One region of the Streptomyces sp. NPDC005752 genome, then DNA from elsewhere that is predicted to be linked to it. Evidence: riboswitches for the same ligand, from Rfam matches in the RefSeq annotation. Region 1 holds a riboswitch; each other region holds the start of a gene.

Evidence for each region. A riboswitch is a leader RNA that binds a small molecule or an ion and turns the genes downstream of it on or off. The one in region 1 is predicted to bind cyclic di-AMP.
Region 2: another riboswitch for cyclic di-AMP. It lies ahead of ABZ441_RS13375 (C40 family peptidase); the one in region 1 lies ahead of ABZ441_RS10845 (transglycosylase family protein).
Region 3: another riboswitch for cyclic di-AMP. It lies ahead of ABZ441_RS25570 (M23 family metallopeptidase); the one in region 1 lies ahead of ABZ441_RS10845 (transglycosylase family protein).
Region 4: another riboswitch for cyclic di-AMP. It lies ahead of ABZ441_RS26390 (M23 family metallopeptidase); the one in region 1 lies ahead of ABZ441_RS10845 (transglycosylase family protein).

What each region holds. Positions count from the first base shown of each region.
Region 1 is NZ_JBEXYB010000010.1:76,283-81,955, forward strand. It holds gene ABZ441_RS10835 (septum formation initiator family protein) at 1-146, opposite strand, end outside; gene eno (phosphopyruvate hydratase) at 240-1,526, opposite strand; gene ABZ441_RS10845 (transglycosylase family protein) at 1,841-2,533, opposite strand; cyclic di-AMP (ydaO/yuaA leader) riboswitch at 2,534-2,705, opposite strand; gene ABZ441_RS10850 (transglycosylase family protein) at 2,997-3,971, opposite strand; gene ABZ441_RS10855 (cytochrome P450) at 4,077-5,372, opposite strand; gene ABZ441_RS10860 (nucleoside triphosphate pyrophosphohydrolase) at 5,369-5,673, opposite strand, start outside.
Region 2 is NZ_JBEXYB010000013.1:34,810-40,482, reverse strand. It holds gene bioB (biotin synthase BioB) at 1-597, opposite strand, end outside; gene ABZ441_RS13400 (8-amino-7-oxononanoate synthase) at 742-1,890, shown strand; gene ABZ441_RS13395 (DUF397 domain-containing protein) at 1,883-2,143, opposite strand; gene ABZ441_RS13390 (ATP-binding protein) at 2,249-2,680, shown strand; gene ABZ441_RS13385 (LysR family transcriptional regulator) at 2,717-3,631, opposite strand; gene ABZ441_RS13380 (LysE family translocator) at 3,704-4,348, shown strand; gene ABZ441_RS13375 (C40 family peptidase) at 4,367-4,837, opposite strand; cyclic di-AMP (ydaO/yuaA leader) riboswitch at 4,841-5,037, opposite strand; gene ABZ441_RS13370 (hypothetical protein) at 5,378-5,673, opposite strand, start outside.
Region 3 is NZ_JBEXYB010000033.1:69,911-75,583, reverse strand. It holds gene ABZ441_RS25585 (GNAT family N-acetyltransferase) at 1-1,983, opposite strand, end outside; gene ABZ441_RS25580 (HPr family phosphocarrier protein) at 2,138-2,419, shown strand; gene ABZ441_RS25575 (GntR family transcriptional regulator) at 2,590-3,294, opposite strand; gene ABZ441_RS25570 (M23 family metallopeptidase) at 3,520-4,311, opposite strand; cyclic di-AMP (ydaO/yuaA leader) riboswitch at 4,325-4,492, opposite strand; gene ABZ441_RS25565 (pitrilysin family protein) at 4,686-5,673, opposite strand, start outside.
Region 4 is NZ_JBEXYB010000035.1:59,424-65,096, forward strand. It holds tRNA gene ABZ441_RS26375 (tRNA-Met) at 114-187, shown strand; partial or broken gene ABZ441_RS26380 (TipAS antibiotic-recognition domain-containing protein) at 380-841, shown strand; gene ABZ441_RS26385 (PP2C family protein-serine/threonine phosphatase) at 975-2,135, shown strand; cyclic di-AMP (ydaO/yuaA leader) riboswitch at 2,369-2,521, shown strand; gene ABZ441_RS26390 (M23 family metallopeptidase) at 2,533-3,573, shown strand; gene ABZ441_RS26395 (aldo/keto reductase) at 3,793-4,737, shown strand; gene ABZ441_RS26400 (PrsW family intramembrane metalloprotease) at 4,786-5,673, opposite strand, start outside.

The DNA of each region.
Region 1 (5,673 bases):
AGAGCGAGGAACGCGGCCCGGCCGGTGAGCCGGGAGCGACGAGCCTGGCGGCGGTTCTGGGACCGGTAGACGCGGGCCGCCGTCTGCTCGCCGAGCAGTCGCAGCCTGGTCGCGGTGGAGAACCGGTCGCGGTCCTTCCCGGCCATGTCTCACGCCTCCCCGTTACGCACGTCCGTCCCCGCACACGGTACGGGACCGGATGCGGGGACGGACGGAGGCTGTGCTCCGGACTCGGGCTGTCAGCCCTCGAAGCGGAACCGCGGGAACGCCGAACGCCCGGCGTACACCGCGGCGTCGTCGAGGATCTCCTCGATGCGCAGCAGCTGGTTGTACTTGGCGACGCGGTCCGAGCGGGCCGGGGCACCGGTCTTGATCTGACCGCAGTTCACCGCGACGGCGAGGTCGGCGATGGTGACGTCCTCGGTCTCGCCGGAGCGGTGGGACATCATGCACTTGAAGCCGTTGCGCTGGGCCAGCTCTACGGCGTCCAGGGTCTCGGTCAGCGAACCGATCTGGTTGACCTTGACGAGCAGGGCGTTGGCCGAGCCCTCCTCGATGCCGCGGGCGAGGCGCTCGGGGTTGGTGACGAACAGGTCGTCACCGACGATCTGCACCTTGGAGCCGAGCTTGTCGGTGATGACCTTCCAGCCGGCCCAGTCGTCCTCGTACAGCGGGTCCTCGATGGAGACCAGCGGGTACGCGGAGACGAGCTCCTCGTAGTACTCGGTCATCTCGGCGGCCGAGCGGGACTTGCCCTCGAACTCGTAGACGCCGTCCTTGTAGAACTCGGACGCGGCGACGTCGAGGGCGAGCGCGATGTCGCGGCCCGGGACGTAACCGGCCTCCTTGACGGCCTCGAGGATGAGGTCGAGGGCGGCGCGGTTGGACTCGAGGTTGGGGGCGAAGCCGCCCTCGTCACCGAGACCGGTGGACAGGCCCTTGGTCTTCAGGACCTTCTTCAGCGTGTGGTAGATCTCCGCACCCCAGCGCAGGGCCTCGGAGAAGGACTCGGCGCCGATCGGCGCGATCATGAACTCCTGGATGTCCACGTTGGAGTCGGCGTGCGAGCCGCCGTTCAGGATGTTCATCATCGGAACGGGCAGCAGGTGCGCGTTCGGGCCGCCGAGGTAGCGGAACAGCGGGAGGTCGGAGGCCTCGGACGCGGCGTGCGCCACGGCCAGCGAGACGCCGAGGATGGCGTTGGCGCCGAGGGAGCCCTTGTTCTCGGTCGCGTCCAGGTCGAACATCGCCTGGTCGATGAGGCGCTGCTCGGTGGCGTCGTAGCCGACGAGCTCCGGGCCGATCTGCTCGATCACGGCGAGGACGGCCTTCTCGACGCCCTTGCCCTGGTAGCGGTTGGGGTCACCGTCGCGAAGCTCGATGGCCTCGAACGCACCGGTGGAGGCGCCGGACGGAACAGCAGCACGTCCCGTGCTGCCGTCGTCGAGGCCAACCTCGACCTCGACCGTGGGGTTGCCCCGGGAGTCGAGGATTTCCCTGGCTACGACGACGTCGATGGACGGCACGAGGCATCTCCTTCTGGGATCTGACACTGGTTCTGCAGGGTCACTGTGGCCTTGCGCCACGAGCCTAACCGGCCCGGCCCGCTGCGTCGGCCGTCCGCCCGTCACCTGGGACGAAAAAGAACCCAAGGGCCCGCATAACGGACAAAGCCGCAGAATCTTACTGGCGAGTAACTACAACAGTTGAACACTCACCCTTACCGGCGAGCCCGCCGCACACCCGACCGCGGGGTCCGGACGCGGCACCGGCCCGGCGTGCGGGGGGTCAGCACGCCGGGCCGGGCCTCCGGGGCGGGAGGAGGAAGAACGACCCCGGACTACTTCAGGTGGAGCTGCTGACCCGGGAAGATCAGGTCGGCGTCGTCGACGATGTCGTCGTTCAGGTCGAACAGCTTCTCCCAGCCGCCCTTGACCTTCTTCGCGTCGGCGATCTTGCTGAGGGTGTCGCCGGTCTTGACCTTGTACTCGCCGTCACCCTTCTCGACCTTGCCGCCGGTCGGGGTGGTGACCGTCTCCTTGGGAGCGGTGCGCTTCTCGCTGCGCGTGGTGGGCTGCTCGGCCTTGCGCTCCGGCGCGGCCTGCGGGGCCGTGTCGCCGTTCTTCTCCGAGCCGGTGTCGACGCCCGGGTCCACACCGTCGTTCGTCAGGCCGCCGGCACCGGCGCAGGCCCAGGCACCCGGGCCCTGCAGGTCGAGGAGCTTCTCGGCGGCGGCTATCTGCTGGTCCTTGCTGGCCAGGTCGGCGCGGGCGGCGTACTGCGTGCCGCCGGCGGCTGCCCAGCTGGACTGCGAGAACTGCAGGCCGCCGTAGTAGCCGTTGCCGGTGTTGATGGACCAGTTGCCACCGGACTCGCACTGGGCGACGGCGTCCCAGGTCTCGACGGAGGCGGCCGAGGCGCCGGTCGCTCCCATGAGCGGTACGGCCACGGCGGCACCGGTGACGCCGGCCAGGGTCGCGATGCGGACGGCCTTGGACGGGCGGCGGTGCTTGCCCTTGCTGGAAAGCAGCATGGTTCTCCTCACCGACGCCTACGAGGTGAGCTGTCGGGTTCGGGCCTGTGAGTTGCCCGGACGCCCGCTCCCGCGGACGTCTTCACCCCTAGCCGTACCTTCGCCCGTCTCACGACGACCGGGTCCGGCGCTTACCTGGGTCCCCCGCTCCTGCCTACGGCGCTTTACGCGTCGGTCCCCTTCGTCCGACGGCAGGATTCGGCGTGACGGTCGAAGGTGCCCGCGGTGCGAGCGGCTCCGACCGTAAACACACGCAACCCCCACATTCAAAGATGGACATAACGGCCGATCAGCCCCGTAACGGTCCAGGGGTGGTGTGCGTTTTCGCAGGTCGGAGCCAATATGGACGGATCGGACGGACCAGGCGCACCAGTTGAAGCAAAGAGACCCATGTCTCACTTACGCATAAGTGGACATAGGTCTCTGAACTACCCCTGCATTCGGGGTGTTTTCCCGCTTTTGATCAGTTGGCGACGGTGGTCTCCGCCTGGGCGGCGGGGGCATCCGCCCCGAGGTCGAGGTCCAGGCTCTGGCCGGGAAGGATCAGGTCCGGGTCGGAGCCCAGCTCACCCTTGTTGGCCTCGTAGAGCGCGGTCCAGCCGCCGGTGAGCTCCTGCGAGTCCGCGATCGCCCAGAGGTTGTCACCCGTGCGGACGGTGTATGTCCCCTCGGCTCCCTGGCGCGCCTCGGAGTCGCCGCGCGACGCGTGCCGGCCGGACTCGCGCCCGTCCTCCAGGTCCGTCCCGGCACTCGCCTCCGGGGCCGGGATGCCACGGTGCTTCCCGCCCTTCGCCTTGTCACCCTTCGAGGCGCCGGACGTCTCGGAGGCTTCCGGGGAAGGCGTGGCGGACGGGGTTGCGGAGGTCTTCCCGGACTCGTCCGCCTTGTCCGCCGCCTCGCCGGACGCCTTCCCGTCCGCCTTGTCCTCCGCGTCCGGGTCGTCCGCTCCGTCCGTCGCGTCCGCCGGGTCCGAAGCGTCGGACGAGGGGGTCTCGGACGGAGTCGCGTCCTCGGACGGCTCGGCGGACGTCTCGCCGCCCGGGTCGACACCCGGCAGCGCCCCGTCCAGGGCGAGCCCGGAGATCACCGCGCAACTGGGCCACGCCTGCGGCCCCTTGTCGTCCAGTACCTTCTCCGCGACCGTTATCTGCTGCGAGCGGCTGGCGAGGTCCGCGCGGGACGCGTACGCGGTACCGCCGTAGGACGACCACGTCTCCTGCGAGAACTGCAGGCCACCGTAGTAGCCGTTGCCGAGGTCGGCACTCCACATGCCACCGCTCTCGCATTCGGCGACCCGGTCCCAGGTCGTGGCCTCTGTGGCCTGCGCGCCGCCCGCACCGAGCAGCGGGATGGCGATGGCCGACCCCGTGACGCCTGCGGCGACGACGATGGCGGGTGCCTGACGAGGGCGACGGTGTCTGCCGTTCGCGGAGCCCATGGGATTGCCTTCCGTGTGACTGACATGTGACGGGTGAGTCGAACGGTGAACCTAGCCCTACTCGAACGTGTGTCACAAGTCGATGCAGCGGAGATCACGCGAAAGTCACAGAGTTGACAGGCTGTCACCTTTTTCGTCCGGCTGACCCGGACCGAACTCCACCGGAAGCGTCCGCAGTCCACGCATGATGAGCCCGCCGCGCCATCGCAAATCGGCAGGTTCCGCAGCAAGCCGCAGGTCGGGGAGGCGCCGCAGCAGTGTCGCCAGCGCCACCCGGCCCTCCAGCCGGGCCAGCGGCGCCCCCACGCAGTAGTGGATGCCGTGGCCGTAGCCCAGGTGCTGGTTGTCACTCCTGGCGAGATCCAGGGTGTCCGCATCCTGGAATCTGTCCGGATCACGATCGGCGGCGGCCAGCACCACGAGTACGGGATCCCCCACCGCGATGTCCTGCCCTCCCAGGGACACGGGCTCGGTCGCGTAACGCCAGGTCGCCAGCTCCACCGGGCCGTCGTAGCGCAGCAGTTCCTCGATGCCCGTCGCGAGCAGTTCGGTCTCCCCCGCCGCCAGGGAGCGCTCCAGGCGTTCGCGCTGGGGCGGGTTGCGCAGCAGGGCGTAGGTGCCGTTGCCGATGAGATTCACTGTCGTCTCGAAACCGGCGAACAGGAGGATGAAGGCCATGGCCGCGGCCTCGTTCTCGCTGAGGTGCTCGCCGTGGTCGCTCGCCCGGATCAGTCCCGAGATCAGGTCGTCGCCGGGATTCTCCCTCTTGCGGTGGATGAGTTCGGCGAGATAGCCGCGCATCTTCTTCACCGACCTGGCGACCCCGCCGCGCGGCCCCCCGCCGTGCCGGATCATCATGCCCGCCCAGTCGCGGAAGTCGTCCTGGTCCTCGCGCGGAACACCCAGCAGGTCACAGATCGCGTAGATGGGGAGCGGGAAGGCGAAGTCGTGGATGAGGTCCGCCTTCCCCTCCTCGATGAAATTGTCGATGAGGCGGTCCGTGAGTTCCTGCACGCGCGGCGCGAACTCCGCGACCCGGCGCGGGGTGAACGCCTTGGACACGAGCCGGCGCAGCCGGGTGTGGTCCGGTGGGTCGATGTTCAGCAGATGCGTCATCAGTTCCGCCTGGCGCTCACCCGGAATGCCGGTCCGGCCCTTGGCGTTCGCGGACCCCGCGTGGTGGGCGGGGTTCTTGGAGAGCCGGGTGTCCGCGAGTGCCTGTCTGGCATCGGCGTACCGGGTCACCAGCCAGGCCTCGACGCCGCTGGGCAGCGCCGTGCGGTGCACCGGACTGTGCTCGCGGAGCCACGCGTAGGCCGGGTAGGGGTCGGTGGCGAACTCCCAGGTGAAGAGTTCGGGCGCTGCGTCGGGCGCGGAGGGCGTGTCGGGGCTGTCGTTCACTCCTCGACGCTATCCGGAGTGGTACCGAGCCCCTCCGCCGCCCGGATCGCGTCCCGGTAGGCGCGGGCGGCGGCCCGCAGGGCGGCCTCCGGATCGGTGCCGTCCTGTTCGGCCCGTACGGCGAGGGCGAGCAGGCGGTACCCCACCCCGTCGCCCTCGGGGAGCGCGGCGTCGAGACCCGCGGCGCGGACCCTGCTGCCGAGCTTGGCCGCCAGCGCCAGGCCGGGCTGCCCGAGCGGCACGCCGTCGGTGACCGATGCGCGCTGCTTCTCGATCGCCTTCGTCCGCAGCCAGTGCGCGT
Region 2 (5,673 bases), on a different contig from region 1:
AAGTCCGGCAGCCTGGGCCTGCTGCACGGTGTCCACCCTGTCGGCGTACGTGTGGGTGGTCGTGATGTCCCCGTACGTACCTTCGGAGGTGTTCAGGTTGTGGTTGTACGCGTCCGCGCCCGCAGACCGCAGACGGTCGGCCTGGCCCTCGGAGAGCAGACCGAGACAGGCACACACCTCGACGTCCTCGTGCTGCTCCTTGATCGCCTCGATCGTCTGCGACACCCGGTCGACATCACGGTCGGTGGGCCCCCGGCCGCTGGCCACGAGACACACCCGCTTGGCGCCGCCCGCCACCCCCGCGGATGCGGCCTTCTTCGCCTCGTCCGGTTTCAGCCACGTGTACTTGAGGATCTCGGCCTTGGAGCCGAGCCGCTGCGAGCAGTACGAGCAGTCCTCGGGGCAGAGCCCTGACTTCAGATTCACCAGATAGTTCAGCTTGACGCGCCGGCCGAACCACTGGCGGCGCACCTTTCCGGCCGCGGCCACCACGTCGAGCAGTTCGTCGTCGGAGGTCGCCAGCACGGCGAGCGCTTCGTCACGGGTCGGCAGTTCGCGCCGCAGCCCCTTTTCCACCAGCGTGTTCAGCAGGTCCATGGCGTTGATCCTGACGCACAGCACCGCCATCGGCCAAGGAGGAACCGGACAATAGAGGCGTCCGATGCTGTGTGCATTGCCACACCCTGGCCTGTTGCGCACCCGGTTAGGGTCTGTGAGCTGCCTACAAAAAGGGACCCGCCCATGTCCTACGCCCCGTTCGACTGGACCGACGACGAGGCCCGGCGCCGTGCCGACGCCGGACTCGTCCGGACGCTGCGCCCCCGGGCCGCCGAGACGGAACTGCTGGACCTCGCGAGCAACGACTACCTGGGTCTGAGCCGTAACCCCGAGGTCACCGCCGCCGCGGCCGAGGCGGTACGGACGTGGGGCGCGGGCGCCACCGGATCGCGGCTCGTCACGGGATCCACCGCGCTGCACGCCGAGCTCGAGCGCGAACTCGCCGCCTTCTGCGGATTCGAGGCCGCCCTGGTGTTCTCCTCCGGCTACGCGGCCAACCTCGCCGCACTCACGGCGCTCACCGGGCGCGACTCGCTGATCGTCTCCGACGCGGGCAACCACGCCTCGATCGTCGACGGCTGCCGGCTCTCCCGGGCCGATGTCACCGTCGTGCCGCACGCTGATCCCGACGCCTTTCGCAAGGCCCTCCAGGCGCACCGTGGACGGGCACTGGCCGTGACCGACTCCGTCTTCTCGGTGGACGGCGACGCGGCCCCGCTGGCCGGGCTCGCCGACGTCTGCCGCGACGCGGGCGCCGCCCTCGTCGTGGACGACGCGCACGGACTGGGCGTCCTCGGTGAAGGCGGGCGCGGCGCACTCGCGGCCGCAGGACTCGCCGGCGGTGAAGGGGTCGTGGCCACGCTCACCCTTTCGAAGTCGCTCGGGAGCCAGGGAGGAGCGGTGCTCGGGCCCGCCCCGGTCATCCGGCATCTGGTCAACACGGCCCGTACGTTCATCTTCGACACCGGCCTCGCGCCCGCGGCTGTCGGGGCGGCTCTGGGGGCGCTTCGCCTGCTGCGCCGCGAACCCGAACGCGCGTCGAGGGCCGTGGCCGTCGCTGTCGAACTGCACCGCAGGCTGTCGGCGGCCGGACTCACCGCCGTGTACCCCGACGCCGCCGTCGTGTCGGTCCGCGCCCCCTCGGCGGAGTCGGCGGTCCGCTGGGCGGCCGACTGCCGCTCGGCGGGTCTCGTGGTGGGGTGTTTCCGGCCGCCGTCGGTTCCTGACGGGATCTCCAGGCTGAGGCTGACCGCCCGGGCCGACCTGACGCAAAGTCAGATCGAGAAGGCCGTGGACACTGTCCTCGCGACGGCGCCCCGGCCCGTCAGCTGACGGGGCCGCCGCCCAGTCCGGCGACGAAGGACGTCCAGGCCGTGGCCGAGAAGCGCAGAGGCGGAAGGTCCGCGTCCTTGGAGTCGCGTACGGCGAGCCGGTCACGGCCGAGTGGCGCGGTTTCCACGCAGTTGTTCATCCCCGTGCTGCGGCTCGGACCCGCGCGGGGGTCCGGCCCGGAAAGGGGCCTGTGGGGCGCCCGGACACGGCTCAGGTGGCGCGGTTCACCGCAATGGGCGACAGATATATGCATATCTTGGCGGATCGCCGTCACGGAGGGCGGCATCGGTGGCAGTCTGGCGCGAAGCACGATCCAGGCCGGCCGCGGGCCGGTCAGGTGGGAAAGGGACGCGTCGCCATGGCAGACCAGCAGGAAGCAACCGTCACTCTGGCGAGCGATCCGGCCTCGGTCTCCGCGGCCCGCAGATACGTGGCCCGGGTGCTCACGGAATGGGGCCTGGCCGAGGACGGCGACACCGCCGACGCCATCCGGCTGATCGTCTCCGAACTCGCCACGAACGCCGTCCAGCACACCTTCGGGCAGTCGCCCACCTTCACCGTGGACCTCCGGCTCGACCGGGATGCGGAGTTCTACCTCGGGGTGACGGACAGTCACCCCCGCCGGCCCCAACGGCTTCCCGCCGCAGTCCGGCAGGACAACGGCCGCGGGCTGGTGATCATCCGGGCCCTGGCGAGGGAGCGCGGCGGCCGCCTGAGCGTCAGCCCCACCCCGGACGGGGGCAAGACCGTGTCGATCGCCCTGCCCTGGCAGGTTCCCGCGCCGGCCTGACGCCGAGCCGCGCGAGCGGGGCCGGGCGCGCAGCTCCTAAGCGCCGGAGACCCGGCCGAAGCCACTCCGCAACAGCGCCATCAGTGTCGTCGCCGCCGCGGTGTTCCCGTCCCCCCGGTGCACCACGGAGATCGTCCTGCGGAACGCGGCGGGTTCCAGGCGCCGGACGGCGAGGGGCGCGGGGGACATCGCGGCGACCATCTCCGGTACCACTGCCACCCCTAGGCCGGCACTGACCAGAGCGCACACCAGGGCGTAGCCGGGTGACTCGCACACCACGGCAGGGGTGGCCCCGGCCTCGGCCAGCGCACGCTCCACCCCGCGCCGCGGCGGATGCTCGGGCGCACTGCTGATCAGCGGACGGCCCGCGAGTTCGGCCACGGGGAGGGGGCCGCTGCCGTCGGACAGCATCTGGCCGCGCGCGGTGACCAGTACCAGCTCCTCGACCAGCAGCGGTTCGTCCGAGAGTCCCGCAGGCAGGGGATCGGCGGCGGCGGGTTCGTACGCGTGGGTGAGCGCCAGGTCGACGTCGCCCGCCGCCACCGCGGCGACCCCGGCGGGCGGCTCGTAGTCCGTGACGGCCAGCTCCACGTCGGGGTGCGCGCGACGGAACGCGGTGAGCACCGGCGGCAGCAGATGGACCCCGGCCGTCACGAATGTGCCGACCCGCAGACGGCCGCCCGACAACCCTGTGAGCCGGGCCAGCTCGTGCCGTGCCTGGTCCATCTCGTCCAGCACGCGTCTGGCGCGCCCCGCCAGCAGCTCACCTGCGGCCGTCAGCCGCGCTCCGCGGTGGTGACGGACGAGGAGGGCGGCTCCCGCCTCCCGCTCGAGCTTCGCGAGCTGTTGCGAGAGCGCGGGCGCGGTGTAACCCAGCCGCGCTGCCGCCCGGGTGATCGAGCCGGCCTCGGACACCGCCACCAGGGCAGCCAGCCGCGTAGGGTCGTACATTAAGCGTTCCTTTTGGCAGACCCAGGACATTGCAAGTACATGCTAAAGGCATGGAGCGTCCATGGTGGATCCATGGACGCACAACTGCTCGCTTTCGTCGCCGTGGCGGCGGGAATGGTCGCTCTGCCGGGCGCCGACTTCACGGTGGTCGTACGCAACGCGCTCGCATCCCGGACGTCCGGGCTGGCCACCGCGGTGGGAGTGGCCGGCGGCCTGCTGGTGCACACCGCGCTGGCCGCCGCCGGACTCGCCGCCGTGCTCGTGACGATGCCCGTCCTCTTCCGCACCGTCCAGTTGCTCGGCGGCGCGTACGTCCTCTACCTCGGCCTCAGCGGTCTGCGTGCGATGAGGCGGCGGGCTGCCACCGGAGCGGATGCCGGGGAGGGGGCCGAGCTAATGGCGACGCCGTCGGGGCCGGGGCGCTCGTTGCGCCAGGGCTTCCTGACGAACGCGCTCAACCCGAAAGCGCCCGTGCTCTTCCTCAGCCTGCTGCCGCAGTTCGTCCCCGACGGCCGGCCACCGCTGCCCAGGACGTTGCTGCTCGCCTCGGTGATCGTCCTGCTCGCGCTCGTCTGGTTCCCGGCGGTGGCCCTGCTGGTGGACCGGCTGGGCCGGTGGCTGCGCCGGCCGCGTACCGCCCGGGTGATCGAGGGCGGCAGCGGCACGGCACTCACCGCGTTGGGGCTCGTACTGGTGACGGGGCCCCTGCTGCACTGAACCAGGGCGAAAGGCGTGTCAGCGCACCCTCCCGTACCAGACGTTGCCGGACCAGATCTTCTCCAGCCGGACCACGGCGCCGGCCTTCGGCGAGTGCCAGATCTTCCCGCTGCCTGCGTAGATCCCGACGTGGTACACACCGCGGCCCGCATGGAAAAAGACCAGGTCGCCGCGTTTCCGCTGCGACCTGGAGATATGGCGGGTCTTGTTGTACTGCTGCTGCGCCGTTCGAGGAAGTTTCTTGCCGGCCTTCTTGAACGAGTAGAGCGTGAGCCCGGAGCAGTCGAACCGGTTGGGGCCCGTGGCGCCCCATCTGTAAGGCGCACCCTTCTTCGAGGCGGCGATCTTGAGTGCCTTCGTCGAATGGGCGGCGGCCTCGGCGTCGTTCACGAGACCTGGGGCCAGCATGGTGGTGCCCACGGCGAATGTCAGGACCGAGGCCGTACCGACCCGGGCGAACAGAGACGGGACATGAACCTGCGCAGTCATGCGCAACCCTTCGTCAGCCGCCTGTGAAGGATGACCTGTCGGGTTCGGGCTGGCGAAGTTGCCCGGCCGCGTGATGCGGCTTCACCCCGAGGGCCGTCCGGAACTCCGGCCGGCCCGTTGTGCTCGGGTCCTCCACTCCTGCCGATCCACTCCTGTCGACCAGGCATCCGGACGGCGGCAGGACTCGGCGTCCGCCCGGACCGCCCCGCCGCGGTGGCGGGGGCTTGTCGTCCCAGGGATCTTTACGCACGCACTGCCGGATTTCCTGGCTGAAGTGGCGATATGTGAGAGTCGTCACGGCTGATCCGATCGGGTGGACGCGGTCGGCCCGGAGCCGCCACGGCCACACCGGACCAGCCGTGGACCAGCGGCGGAACGAACCATTCCGCTCAGCGTCCGTGCTTGGTGCGCAAGTTGGCTGGTCCCTCGTGCGGGGGATCACCTACGCCGATCGAGCGAGTGAAACTCGTCGGCCGGTCGGGCGTGTCGTAGGACGGCGCCGCAAAGCCGACACCGCAGGCGGGTCGGGCGTGCAGGAGCTCAACTCGACGGCGGGGGAGGTACGGAGACCCGCCCTGCTCGGCGCTCCCCGTCCAGCAGCCGCAGCGCCCTGGCCAGAGTGCCCGCGTGGATCTGCGATTCACCCCGTTCGTGCATCAACGCGAGTGAGTCGCGAAGGGCGGTGGCCCGGGAGGCGAGAGCCTGAGCGGCCCGGAGCGCTCCGTACGTGTCACTGCCGCGTGCCGGGTTGATGCGGCCGAGCTGGTCGATCACTTCCAGGTAGCAGTCGATGAACTCGGCCTCGGCGCGCGTCAGCGCGGGAAGCGGCGGGAACT
Region 3 (5,673 bases), on a different contig from region 1:
CGGGGAGGCGGGCTGGGGCTGCGGGTCCGGGGCGTGGGTGTCGGACGGGGGGAGCGGCTGCGGCTGCTGGGCAGTCGGAGGGCCGGCCTGCCGGGGCGTGGACGGGCCGGCGGTGCTCGTGGCGACGGCGAGCGCCTGCGCCAGGCCGCCCATCTCCACATGCACCACCGCCACCGGCTTGGCCGGGCCGGTGGCCGCCGCCTCCCGCAGTGCCTCCGCGAGGACCTCGCCCTCCCCGGTCTCCGCCTCGCCGTTCTCCCCCACCCAGGGGATCGCGGTCACGATCACGGCGTCGCACGTCCCGTCGGCCAGCGCCTCGGCCAGCGCGCGCCGGAAGTCCTGCGGGCCCGCCGCCGTCGTGAGGTCGCGGGGCGGGCGCGGGCGCAGCCCCTCCGCAAGGCAGGCGTCGTAGGTGAGGAGGCCGAGCGACTCCGAGTTCCCCAGGATCGCCACCCTGGGGCCGTCCGGCAGGGGCTGGCCGGCGAGGAGCAGTCCGACGTCGGCCATCTCCGTCACCGTGTCGACCCGGATCACTCCCGCCTGGCGCATCAGCGCGGACACCGTCGTGTCGGGGATACGGCTGACCGGTACGGCGTGCCCCTGCGGGTTGGAGCCGCTGTGCCGGGCGCCCTTCACCACGACGACGGGCTTCACGGCGGCCGTCCGGCGGGCGAGCCGGGTGAACTTGCGCGGATTGCCGAGTGATTCGAGGTACAGCAGGGCGACGTCGGTGTTCTCGTCCTCGTACCAGTACTGCAGGAAGTCGTTGCCCGAGACATCGGCCCGGTTGCCCGCCGAGATGAAGGCCGACAGTCCCGCGCCCCTGCGGTGGAGACCGGACAGGACGGCGATGCCGATGGCGCCGGACTGGGTGAAGAGCCCGATGCGCCCGGCCTTGGGCGACTCGGGGGCGAGGGAGGCGTTGAGGCGGACGGTGTCGGAGGTGTTGATGATGCCGAAGGCGTTCGGGCCGATGATCCGCATGCCGTACGAGCGTGCCTGCCGGACCAGTTCCCGCTGGCGTTCCCTGCCTCCGGCGCCGCGCTCGGCATAGCCGGCCGAGAGGACGACGAGGCCCTGGACCCCGTGTTCGCCGCAGTCGGCGACGGCCTCGGGCACCCGGTCGGCGGGGACGGCGACCACAGCGAGGTCGACCTGCTCGCCGATCCCGCCCACGGAGCGATGGGCCGGCACTCCGTCGACGGTGTCCAGGCCCGCGGCGAAGGACGTGTTCACCGCGTACGTGCGTCCGGTGAAACCTGAGCCGAGGAGGTTACGCAGCACGGTCCGGCCCACGCCGCCGGGTTCGCGTCCGACGCCGATGACCGCGACGGACCCGGGGGCCAGCAGGCGCTGGACGGATCGCGCTTCGGCCCGCTGCTCACGGGCGCGCTGGACGGCGAGGGACTCGGCCGTGGGCTCCAGGTCGAGGGTGAGGTGGACGGAGCCGTCCTCGAAGCTGCGCTGCTGGGTGAATCCGGCGTCCCGGAACACCTTGATCATCTTGTTGTTGGCGGGCAGCACCTCTGCCGCGAAGCGGCGGATGCCCCGTTCCCTGGCCACCGCCGCGATGTGTTCGAGGAGGGCTGACGCCACGCCGCGGCCCTGGTGGGCGTCCTGGACGAGGAACGCGACCTCGGCCTCGTCCGACGGGGCCGACGCGGGCCTGCCCCGGGCGTCGATCCGGTCGAAACGGACGGTGGCGATGAACTCGCCGCCGATCGTGACGGCCAGTCCCACCCGGTCGACGTAGTCGTGATGGGTGAAGCGGTGCACGTCCCGGGCGGAGAGACGCGGATACGGGGCGAAGAAGCGGTAGTACTTCGACTCGTCGGACACCTGCTCGTAAAAGCTGACCAGCCGCTCGGCATCGTCCGTGGTGATGGGCCTGATGCGCGCGGTACCACCGTCGCGGAGCACCACGTCCGCCTCCCAGTGGTCGGGGTACGCGTGATGCGGACTCTGCTCCGGAGTGGGCTCCATGGCCAAAGCCTACGGCCCGGGGCACCGGTCGCGGCGGGAGCGCCGCAGGGGCACGCTGAGGGAGCCGACGGGCGGTCGGCGAGGCCGGGCACAGCAGTCCGCACTGCATGAGAGACTGGTCTAGACAACTCATCGTTACGTGAAGGGCAGAACCATGGCTGAGCGCCGCGTCAACGTCGGTTGGGCCGAGGGCCTGCACGCCCGCCCCGCTTCCATCTTCGTCCGTGCCGCCACGGCCTCCGGCGTCCCCGTGACGATCGCCAAGTCCGACGGCAACCCCGTGAACGCCGCTTCCATGCTCGCGGTGCTCGGCCTGGGCGCCCAGGGCGGCGAGGAGATCGTGCTCGCGTCCGAGGCGGACGACGCCGAGGCGGCCCTGGACCGCCTGGCGAAGCTGGTCACCGAGGGGCTCGAAGAGCTTCCGGAGACCGTCTGACTCGACCTCGTCGAATCGGATCCCTTTCTACAGAAAGGCCGCACCTCCCCACCGGGAGCTGCGGCTTTTCTGTTTTCCGGGCCGGGCCGGCCGACGCCCCGGTGAAACCAAATAAGGGCAGCGAAAAGAAAGCCCTCCGAGAATTACCCTACGTGTATACGGTGCAATTGTTAATGGCGGGCTCCCCCGATGTTTACGGGGTGTTGCGAAGACCTCACCCGGGCCCTTCCCGCCGTGCGCCCCGACCGGTCCGCGCCCCGCAGCCGGTGGGCCGCGGTGGCCCGCTCCGCGTGCTGGGCGGCCAGCACCCTGGCCCGCTCCGGGTCACGGCGCGCCACGGCGTCGACCAGAGCCCCGTACTCGGCCCATGAATCCGCGGGGCGGACCGGCTGCTCCACGGCGTACATCCAGGTGATCTTGTGACGGAGCTGGGTGAGCAGCGAGATCAGCGCTGGGCTGCCCGAGGCCTGGGCCAGCGTTTCGTGGAACCAGCCGCCCAAGGAGCGCAGGTCTTCCCCCTCATCCCGGCGCGCCCGGTCCTGCCCCAGCCTGACCAGGCCGCGGAGCACCTTCAGGTGCGCCTCCGTACGGCGCTGCGCCGCTCGTGCCGCCCCGAGTGGCTCCAGGAGCATCCGCACCTCCAGGAGGTCGGCGGCCTCCTGTTCCGTGGGCTCCGCGACGCAGGCACCGGCGTGCCGGCGGGTGACGACGAACCCCTCGGACTCCAGGGTGCGCAGCGCCTCGCGCACGGGGACGCGGGATACGCCGTAGCGCCGCGCGAGCACCTCTTCGGTGAGGCGGCTGCCGCGCTCGAAGACACCCGAGACGATGTCGTCACGGATTGCCGTGCATACCGAATGCGCGGGAATGCGCATGTCCGAACCTCCGCCTTAATCCCCGCGAAACGCGGCCGATCGACGCCTGTTCTGTGACTCTATTGCAATCGGCCGGAATTTCCGATGGCGGGGTGGAATCCATGGATATCTTTTGGCCGGGGGCCACTTCCGCGAGGGCTTCGGCGGGCGTATCCCCCGGGACACGGCGAAGGCCCCGGCACGCGGAGCCGGGGCCTTCGTCGGAGCGGTGTCGCGCGTGTGGGGTCAGACCTGGACGCCGTGCGCACGGAGGTAGGCGACGGGGTCCATGTCCGAGCCGTACTCGGGTGTGGTCCGGGCCTCGAAGTGCAGATGCGGACCGGTGGAGTTGCCGGTCGAGCCGGAGACGCCTATCTGCTCGCCGGAGCCGACGCTCTGGCCGACGGAGACACCGATCGAGGAGAGGTGGCCGTACTGGGTGTACGTGCCGTCCTTCATCCTGAGCACGATGTTGTTGCCGTACGCGCCGCCCCAGCCGGCCTCGACGACCGTGCCGGCGCCGACCGCGACGACGGAGGTGCCGGACGCCGCCTGGAAGTCCACGCCCGAGTGGCTCCCGGAGGACCAGAGCGCTCCGCCGGACTTGTAGGAGGTGGTCACGTGAGAGCCGGCGACCGGGAGGTGGAAGGAGTTGAGCCGGGCGCGCTCGGCGGCACGTGCGGCGCGCGCCTTCTCCTCCCGGACCTCCTCGGCGCGGGCCTCCGCCTTGCGCTCGGCCTCCGCCTTGGCCTTGGCCTTCGCCTTCGCTTCCGCCGCGGCCTTCGCAGCCGCGTCGGCCTGGCGCTGCTGGACCTTCGCCTGAGCCTCGATCTGGGCCGCCAGGGTCGTGTCGAGGGCGACGGTCTGGGTCAGACCGGTCCCGGCGGCGACGGCCTCGGCGTCCGCGGCGAGGGCCGGGGAGGCCGTGGCGCCGATGACACCGGTGGTGGCCAGGGCCGCGATGCCGGCGACCTTGGCGCTCCTGCGCGTCAGGCGGCTCGGGGCACGGTGCTTCCCGGCGGCACGGATGAATGCCATGGAGGGGCTGTTCCTTTCCTTCCTTCTCGCCTACCGGGTTAGCTGACGGGTTCGGAGCAGGAAGGTCTCCTACGGCCCCCTCCGCCTCGCGCGAGACGCAGGGTTCCGATTCACCCCAGGGACTTCGTGGGTCCCCGGCTCCCCAGGCTCGCGCCTGACGGGGACTCGGCGATGACTGTCCGGCGCCGCGGTCGCGGCTTTCGTCCGGCGGACAGCCGGGCCGACGCTAGAGCGGGCCACTTTCCCGCACCAAACGGAAAGGGCCTTTTGTCGCACATCCCACAGGATGAATGGAACTTTCTTTGCAAAGCGGACAAAAGACCGAACCCCGGCGAGAGTGCACTCTCGCCGGGGCCCGTCATGTCCTGCTTCGGTCAGCCGCTGACGACCGACACCTCGCCGATGCCGAGCGCCCTGACGGGCTCCGCGATCTGAGCGGCGTCGCCGACGAGAACGGTGACCAGCCGGTCGACCGGGAAGGCGTTGACCACGGCGGCGGTCGCCTCGACGGTGCCGGTCGCGGCCAGACGCGCGTACAGCTGCGCCTGGTAGTCGTCCGGGAGGTGCTGCTCCACCTGGTCCGCCAGGGTGCCCGCGACGGAGGCCGCCGTCTCGTACTTCAGCGGGGCGACGCCCACGAGGTTCTGCACGGCGGTCTCGCGCTCGGCGTCGGTGAGCCCCTCGGCGGCCAGCGTGCGCAGGACCTTCCACAGGTCGTCGAGCGCGGGGCCGGTGGACTCCGTGTCGACGGAGCCGCTGATGGCGAGCATCGCGGCGCCCGTCGCCCCCGAGGCCGATCCGGGGGCCGTCGAGCGCAGCACCTGTCCGAAGGCCCGGACACCGTAGGTGTAGCCCTTCTCCTCACGCAGCACACGGTCCAGCCGGGAGGTGAGGGTGCCGCCCAGGCAGTACGTGCCGAGGACCTGGGCGGGCCACACGCTGTCGTGCCGGTCCGCTCCGATCCGGCCGATCAGCAGCTGCGTCTGCACGGCTCCGGGACGGTCCACGATGACGACACGGCCGGTGTCGTCCGCGGTGATCGGAGGCACGGGCCGGGACTGTCCGGCATTGCCCGACCAGTCCCCGACGGTGTCGGCGAGCAGTGCGTCCAGGTCCACCTCGGTGAGGTCCCCGACGACGACCGCCGTCGCGGTGGACGGGCGGACATGGGCGTCGTAGAAGGCGCGGACGGCGGCGGCGTCGATCCGCCGGACCGTCTCCTCGGTGCCCAGGCGCGGACGCGACATCCTCGCCGTGGCGGGGAAGAGCTCCTTGGAGAGCTGCTTGGCTGCCCGCCGGGCAGGGTTGGCCTGCTCGTGCGGGATCTCGTCGAGCCGGTTGCCCACGAGGCGCTCGACCTCG
Region 4 (5,673 bases), on a different contig from region 1:
TTGGCGTATCGCGCCGCCGCCGAGGGGGATGGTGCCGACGCGTGGAGGTGCGGGGCGGTGGCATAAGTGGTCGGAGCACCCTCCGGAATGGGCTAGAGTTGCAATCACAACGACGCGGGGTGGAGCAGCTCGGTAGCTCGCTGGGCTCATAACCCAGAGGTCGCAGGTTCAAATCCTGTCCCCGCTACTGAAAGACAGAGGCCCGGATCCTTTCGAGGATCCGGGCCTCTGTCGTATGCCCGTCGCCGGGGCCTGACCTCGACGTCACGTGAGGACCAGTCGTTTCTTGGAGGGAGTGGTCCGTCCAGGAGGCCGCCGTTCCCCTCGCGTAGCCGCACGGGTGTCGACGGTTACCGGCACAGGATCGTCCCGGTGCGGATCGGTGCGGACCGGTGCGGACCGATCCGCGCAGGAGCGGGGAGGGGAGGAACCGATGGCCGAGGAAGTGCTCGACGGCTTCGACCACACGGCGCACGAGCAGGAGGTCGCCGAGCGCTGGGGCCGGGAGGCGTACGAGCGGAGCGGCCGGTGGTGGAGCGGGCTGAGCGAGGCGGAGCGCGTCCGCTTCCGGGGTGTGCACGACGCCGTCGCCCGGGACTACGGGCGGGCCCGAGCTGCCGGCCTGGAGGCCGGCAGCGAGCAGGCGCAGGACATCGCGCGGCGGCACTGCGCATGGCTGTCGGTGACCGTGGAGACCACCCGCGCGTATGTGACAGGCCTCGGGGCGATGTACGTCGCCGATACCCGCTTCGGCAGGAACTACGATCGCTACGGAGACGGAACCGCCGTCTTCGTACGGGATGCACTGACGATCTACGCGCAGCACCGGCTCTCCGACTGACCTCCGGAGCGCGGGGCTACGGCGCGCTCCTCCCTTTGGCCGATGACGAGTCGCCGCTCGGCGCGGCTCCGGCCAACGTGGATGGGGCGCGGTACCGTCCGCAGCCGTGGGTGGACCGGGCAGGAGTGCACAGGTGGGGAAGCGGGACGGCGGACGGCGAAGGAGCGCTGCCGGGAACGCCCGTTCCCGGCGTTTCGTGCGTGTGCTGCCCGCTCTGATGATCTGTGCCGGTGTGGTCTTCGACCTCGTGACGCCGCCGGAAGTCACGGCTGTTCCGCTCTTCGCCGCCGCCCCGCTGATCGCCGCGCCCTTCTTCTCACCGGCCGGGACCGTCCGGGTCGGGGTGGTCGCGGTCCTCCTCGTCCTCGCCATCCGGATCTCGGACGGCGTGCTTGCCAAGGTCGTGCCGGTCACCGACCTGCTCACCCTGATCACCGTCGCCGCGCTCTCCCTCGTCATCAACAGCGTCGTGCGCCGCGGGAACGAGCAGTTGGCCTCGGCCAGGGTCATCGCGGAGACGGCGATGCGCGCGGTGCTCCCGACGCCGGACGACCGGATCGGCGGTCTGCTGGTCGCGGCGCGGTACGAGGCGGCCCAGGCGGACGAGTTCGTCGGCGGCGACCTCTTCGCCGTCGCGGACACGCCCCACGGGGTGCGTCTGGTCGTCGGGGACGTACGGGGCAAGGGACTGGACGCGGTGGGGGCGGTGGCGGTCGTCATCGGGGCGTTCCGGGAGGCCGCCGAGCAGGAGATGTCGTTGGAGGGGGTGGCCCAGCGGCTGGAACGTGCGCTGGCCCGTGAGGGGTCGCGCCGGGGCGGCTTCGACTCGATGGAGGGGTTCGTCACCGCTGTTCTCGCGGAGATCCCGGTCGGTTCCGACGTGCTGCGGGTCGTCAACCGCGGCCACCCCGAGCCGCTCGTGCTGCACGCGGACGGGGCGCTGGAGGTACTGGCGCCGACGGTACCGGCCCTGCCGCTCGGGATGGGGCTGGGCGCCCTGCCCGACCGGTCGGACGAGTGGACGCTGCCGGCGGGGGCGATGTTCCTGGCGTTCACCGACGGGCTCTCCGAGGCGCGGGACGCGGAGGGCGTCTTCTACGACCCGGCGGCCCGGCTGAGCGGCAGGCTCTTCCCGGGGCCCGAGGAACTGCTGTCCGCGCTGACCGACGACGTACGGCTGCACACCGGGGGCCGGTCGACGGACGACCTGGCGCTGCTCGCGATCGGCCGTCCCGCACGGGGGCAGCAGGAGCGGCGGACGACGGTGAAGATCGTGCGACGGGACAGTGAATGACCCGTCGCGACCGTCGGTAGTCGAAGGACCCCGCTCCGCATAACATGTGACGCAACGTCAGAAACTGATGGCTGGCCAAAGGGTGCTCAGGTCGCCCGTTTGCGCCCGATTGCACCCTGAAAGTCCAGGCCAAGGTCGTGAACGATCTGTTGGAACGGCTTGGAATCGGAGCTGGGTGTCTATTAACGTTCGATAACGCAGCGCGGTTGTACCTGTCGTCGCAAGAGGCGGCACCGTGCGCAGCGCCGAATTCCGCAAGGGAACCGGGGAACCACCTACATGGGGTGAATCGGACACCTGTGTCTCGCGAGAGACGAAGGGGTCCGTAGGAGACCTTCCTGCTCCGAACCCGTCAGCTAACCCGGTAGGCGAGAAGGAAGGAAAGGAGTGCGCCCACGTGGCGTCGAATCAGCCTGCCCCCGAGGCACCGTCATCCTTCAGGACCGACAGCTTCGGTGATGAGGGCAGGACTTGGGAGGAATGGAACCCCACCGAGGAGTCCATTCGCCCCGTACGCGGCCGGCACCGCGTAGCCAAGCAGCGCGGCCTCGCCCGTAGCTCCACCGTCCTCGGCGTCGGCGTCATCGCGGCCGTCGGTGCGGGTGGTATGGCCACCGCGCAGAGCAAGCCGCCGGTCTCCATCTCTCTCCCCGATTCCATCGCGGACAACCTTCCCGATGCCAAGTCCCTGCCCGGCGTGGGCGCGTTCATGTCCGGCGACTCCGACTCGGACCACGAGACGGTTGCCGCGTCCTCCCCGCTCACCACGGCTGGGATCACCGCCGCCGAGGCGGAGCAGGGCAGCACGGACGCCGGCGAGGCGCTGCGCGCCCGCATCCTCCAGCAGGCCGAGCAGCAGCAGGCCGGGGCCGAGGCCGAGGCCAGGGCCGCGCAGGAGAAGGCGGCTGTCGAAGCGGCAGCGGCCCAGGCGGCGGAGAAGCAGAGCCAGGCCGAAGCCGATGCCGCCGCGAAGAAGAAGGCGGCGGAAGAGGCGGCGAAGAAGAAGGCGGAGGCCGAGCGTCTCGCCAAGCTCGCCGCCAGCTACGCCGTCCCGACCTCCTCCTACTACATCAGCTCGTCCTTCGGCCAGGCCGGTTCGATGTGGTCCTCCGGCCACCACACCGGGCTGGACTTCGCGGCGCCGACCGGCACCCCGGTGAAGGCCGTTCACAGCGGCACGGTGAAGTCGGCCGGCTACTCCGGGTCGTACGGCTACCGCACGGTCCTGGAACTCGACGACGGCACCGAGGTCTGGTACTGCCACCAGTCCTCGATGGACGTGAGCGCCGGTCAGAAGGTGACCACCGGCCAGACCATCGGCCGCGTCGGCGCGACCGGCAACGTGACCGGGGCGCACCTGCACCTGGAGATCCACACCGCGGACGGCACGGGCATCGACCCCATGAGCTGGCTCCGCGGCAAGGGCCTCACGATCTGAGGTCCCGGGTCTTCCGTCCGCACCGGAAAGGTCCGGGCGGAAGACCCCGCTGCCGGTATTCGGCGCACCCGAACCCCGGCGGCCCTGACGCACGACCCCCCGACGCCAGGGCCGCCGGTCTGTCCGGGACCGTGGCCCCGGGCTCCGGTGGTGCCGGGCCCCCGGAGTGGCCGGCAGAAAACCGGAATAGTCGACTCAGCGGACGGGTTGTCCCTGGGTATGACATCTCTGCGCCCGCTCGGTTCCTCGAGCCTTCAGGTCTTCCCTCTCGCTCTCGGCGGCAACGTCTTCGGCTGGACGGCCGACGAGGACCGGACCTTCGCCGTCCTTGACGCGTACGTGGCGGCCGGCGGCAACTTCGTCGACACCGCCGACTCCTACTCCGCCTGGATCCCGGGCAACGAGGGCGGTGAGTCGGAGACCCTCATCGGTAAGTGGCTGGCGGCCCGCTCCCGACGCGACGACGTCGTCATCGCCACCAAGGTCGGCGCCCACCCCGCGTACAAGGGGCTCTCGCCCACCACGATCAAGGAAGCGGCCGAAGCGTCGCTGCGCCGGCTCGGCACCGACCACATCGACCTCTACTACACCCACTTCGACGACGAGAGCGTCCCCGTCGAGGAGATCGTGACCGCGCTGGACCAACTGGTGAAGGCCGGCACCGTGCGGGAGATCGCCGCCTCCAACATCAGCCCCGAGCGCCTCCAGGCATCTCTGGACTTCTCCGAGCGCGAGGGCCTGGCCCGGTACGTCGCACTGCAGCCGCACTACAACCTCGTCTCGCGAGACACCTACGAGGGAGCGCTCCAGGACACGGCGGCCGGTGCCGGTCTCGCAGCCGTCCCGTACTTCGCCCTCGCCTCCGGCTTCCTCACCGGCAAATACCGTCCGGGGACCTCGGTCGAGAGCGCGCGGGCCGAGGGCGCCGGCAAGCACCTGGAGACCGAGCGCGGCCGCGGCGTGCTCACGGCGCTCGACAGGATCGCCCAGGAGCACGACGCCGAGATCGCCACGGTCGCCCTGGCCTGGCTGGCCTCCCGGCCGACCGTGACCGCCCCGATCGCCTCCGCGCGTACGGTCGAACAGCTTCCCGCGCTGGTGGCGGTGGCCGACCTCCGCCTGACCGAGCAGGAGCTGACCGAGCTGACCGAGGCGTCCGCCTGACCGGGCAGGAGCCGGTTGAGTCGACCGGGGCGTCCGCCCGGCGGCGCTCTACGCGGGCGGTGTCCGGTGCCCGCCGTCCTCCATGTACGGGTTGTGGCCGCCGTAGTGCCGGTGCGGTGCGGGGAGCTGCTGCTGGGGCGGGCCGCCGTGGGAGAACTGACGGGGGAACGGGGGCGGCACGGGCGGCCGGGGGGCGCGCAGCCGGCCCGTCGCGTGGGCCGCGTACGTCAGGGCCGGGCCCGCGACGTCCCGGCGCTGCCAGAGGTGGTGCAGCAACTCCTGCTCGCGCAGGGCGAAGTCCGGGCCGGCACCGTCGTGCCGGGCCCTCCGGCGCAGCATGGCCAGGGACGTCGCGAACGACTCGTACTCCGCGACGGCCCGTGCCGCGGCCCTGCCCCGGGCGCGCTCCGGGTGGCTGTTCCAGTGCCTGGCCATGTCGCGGGCCATGCCCCGCGCCCGCATCGAGGCCAGCGCGAGAGGCTCGGCGGGGGTGAGCCAACCGGCCGCCGCGTACACCGGGAGCTCCGTGGAGAGCGTGCGCAGTTCCCGCTGACGCGCCCAGATCGCCAGCCAGGTCACCAGGCCGAAGCACGGCACCATGAACGCGCCGTACACCGCGTAGAAGCCGTACGGCCCGAAGGCGGACGATCCGTTCCACAGGGCGTGCATGCCCATGGCGAGGACGAGCCCGAGCAACGGCAGGACGACCCGGCGGACCCGGTGGCGGGACCCGCCGAGCGCCGCGATGCCGAAGCCGATGCCGGAGAGCACCGTGAACAGGGGGTGCGCGAACGGCGACATCACCACGCGTACGAAGAAGGTCCCCGCCGTCACGGAGGCGAGCCCCGTGGTCCCGAGATGCTGGTCCTCGCCGAAGGCATTGCCCAGGTAGAGGATGTTCTCGGTGAACGCGAAGCCCGTCGCGGTGAAGCCGGC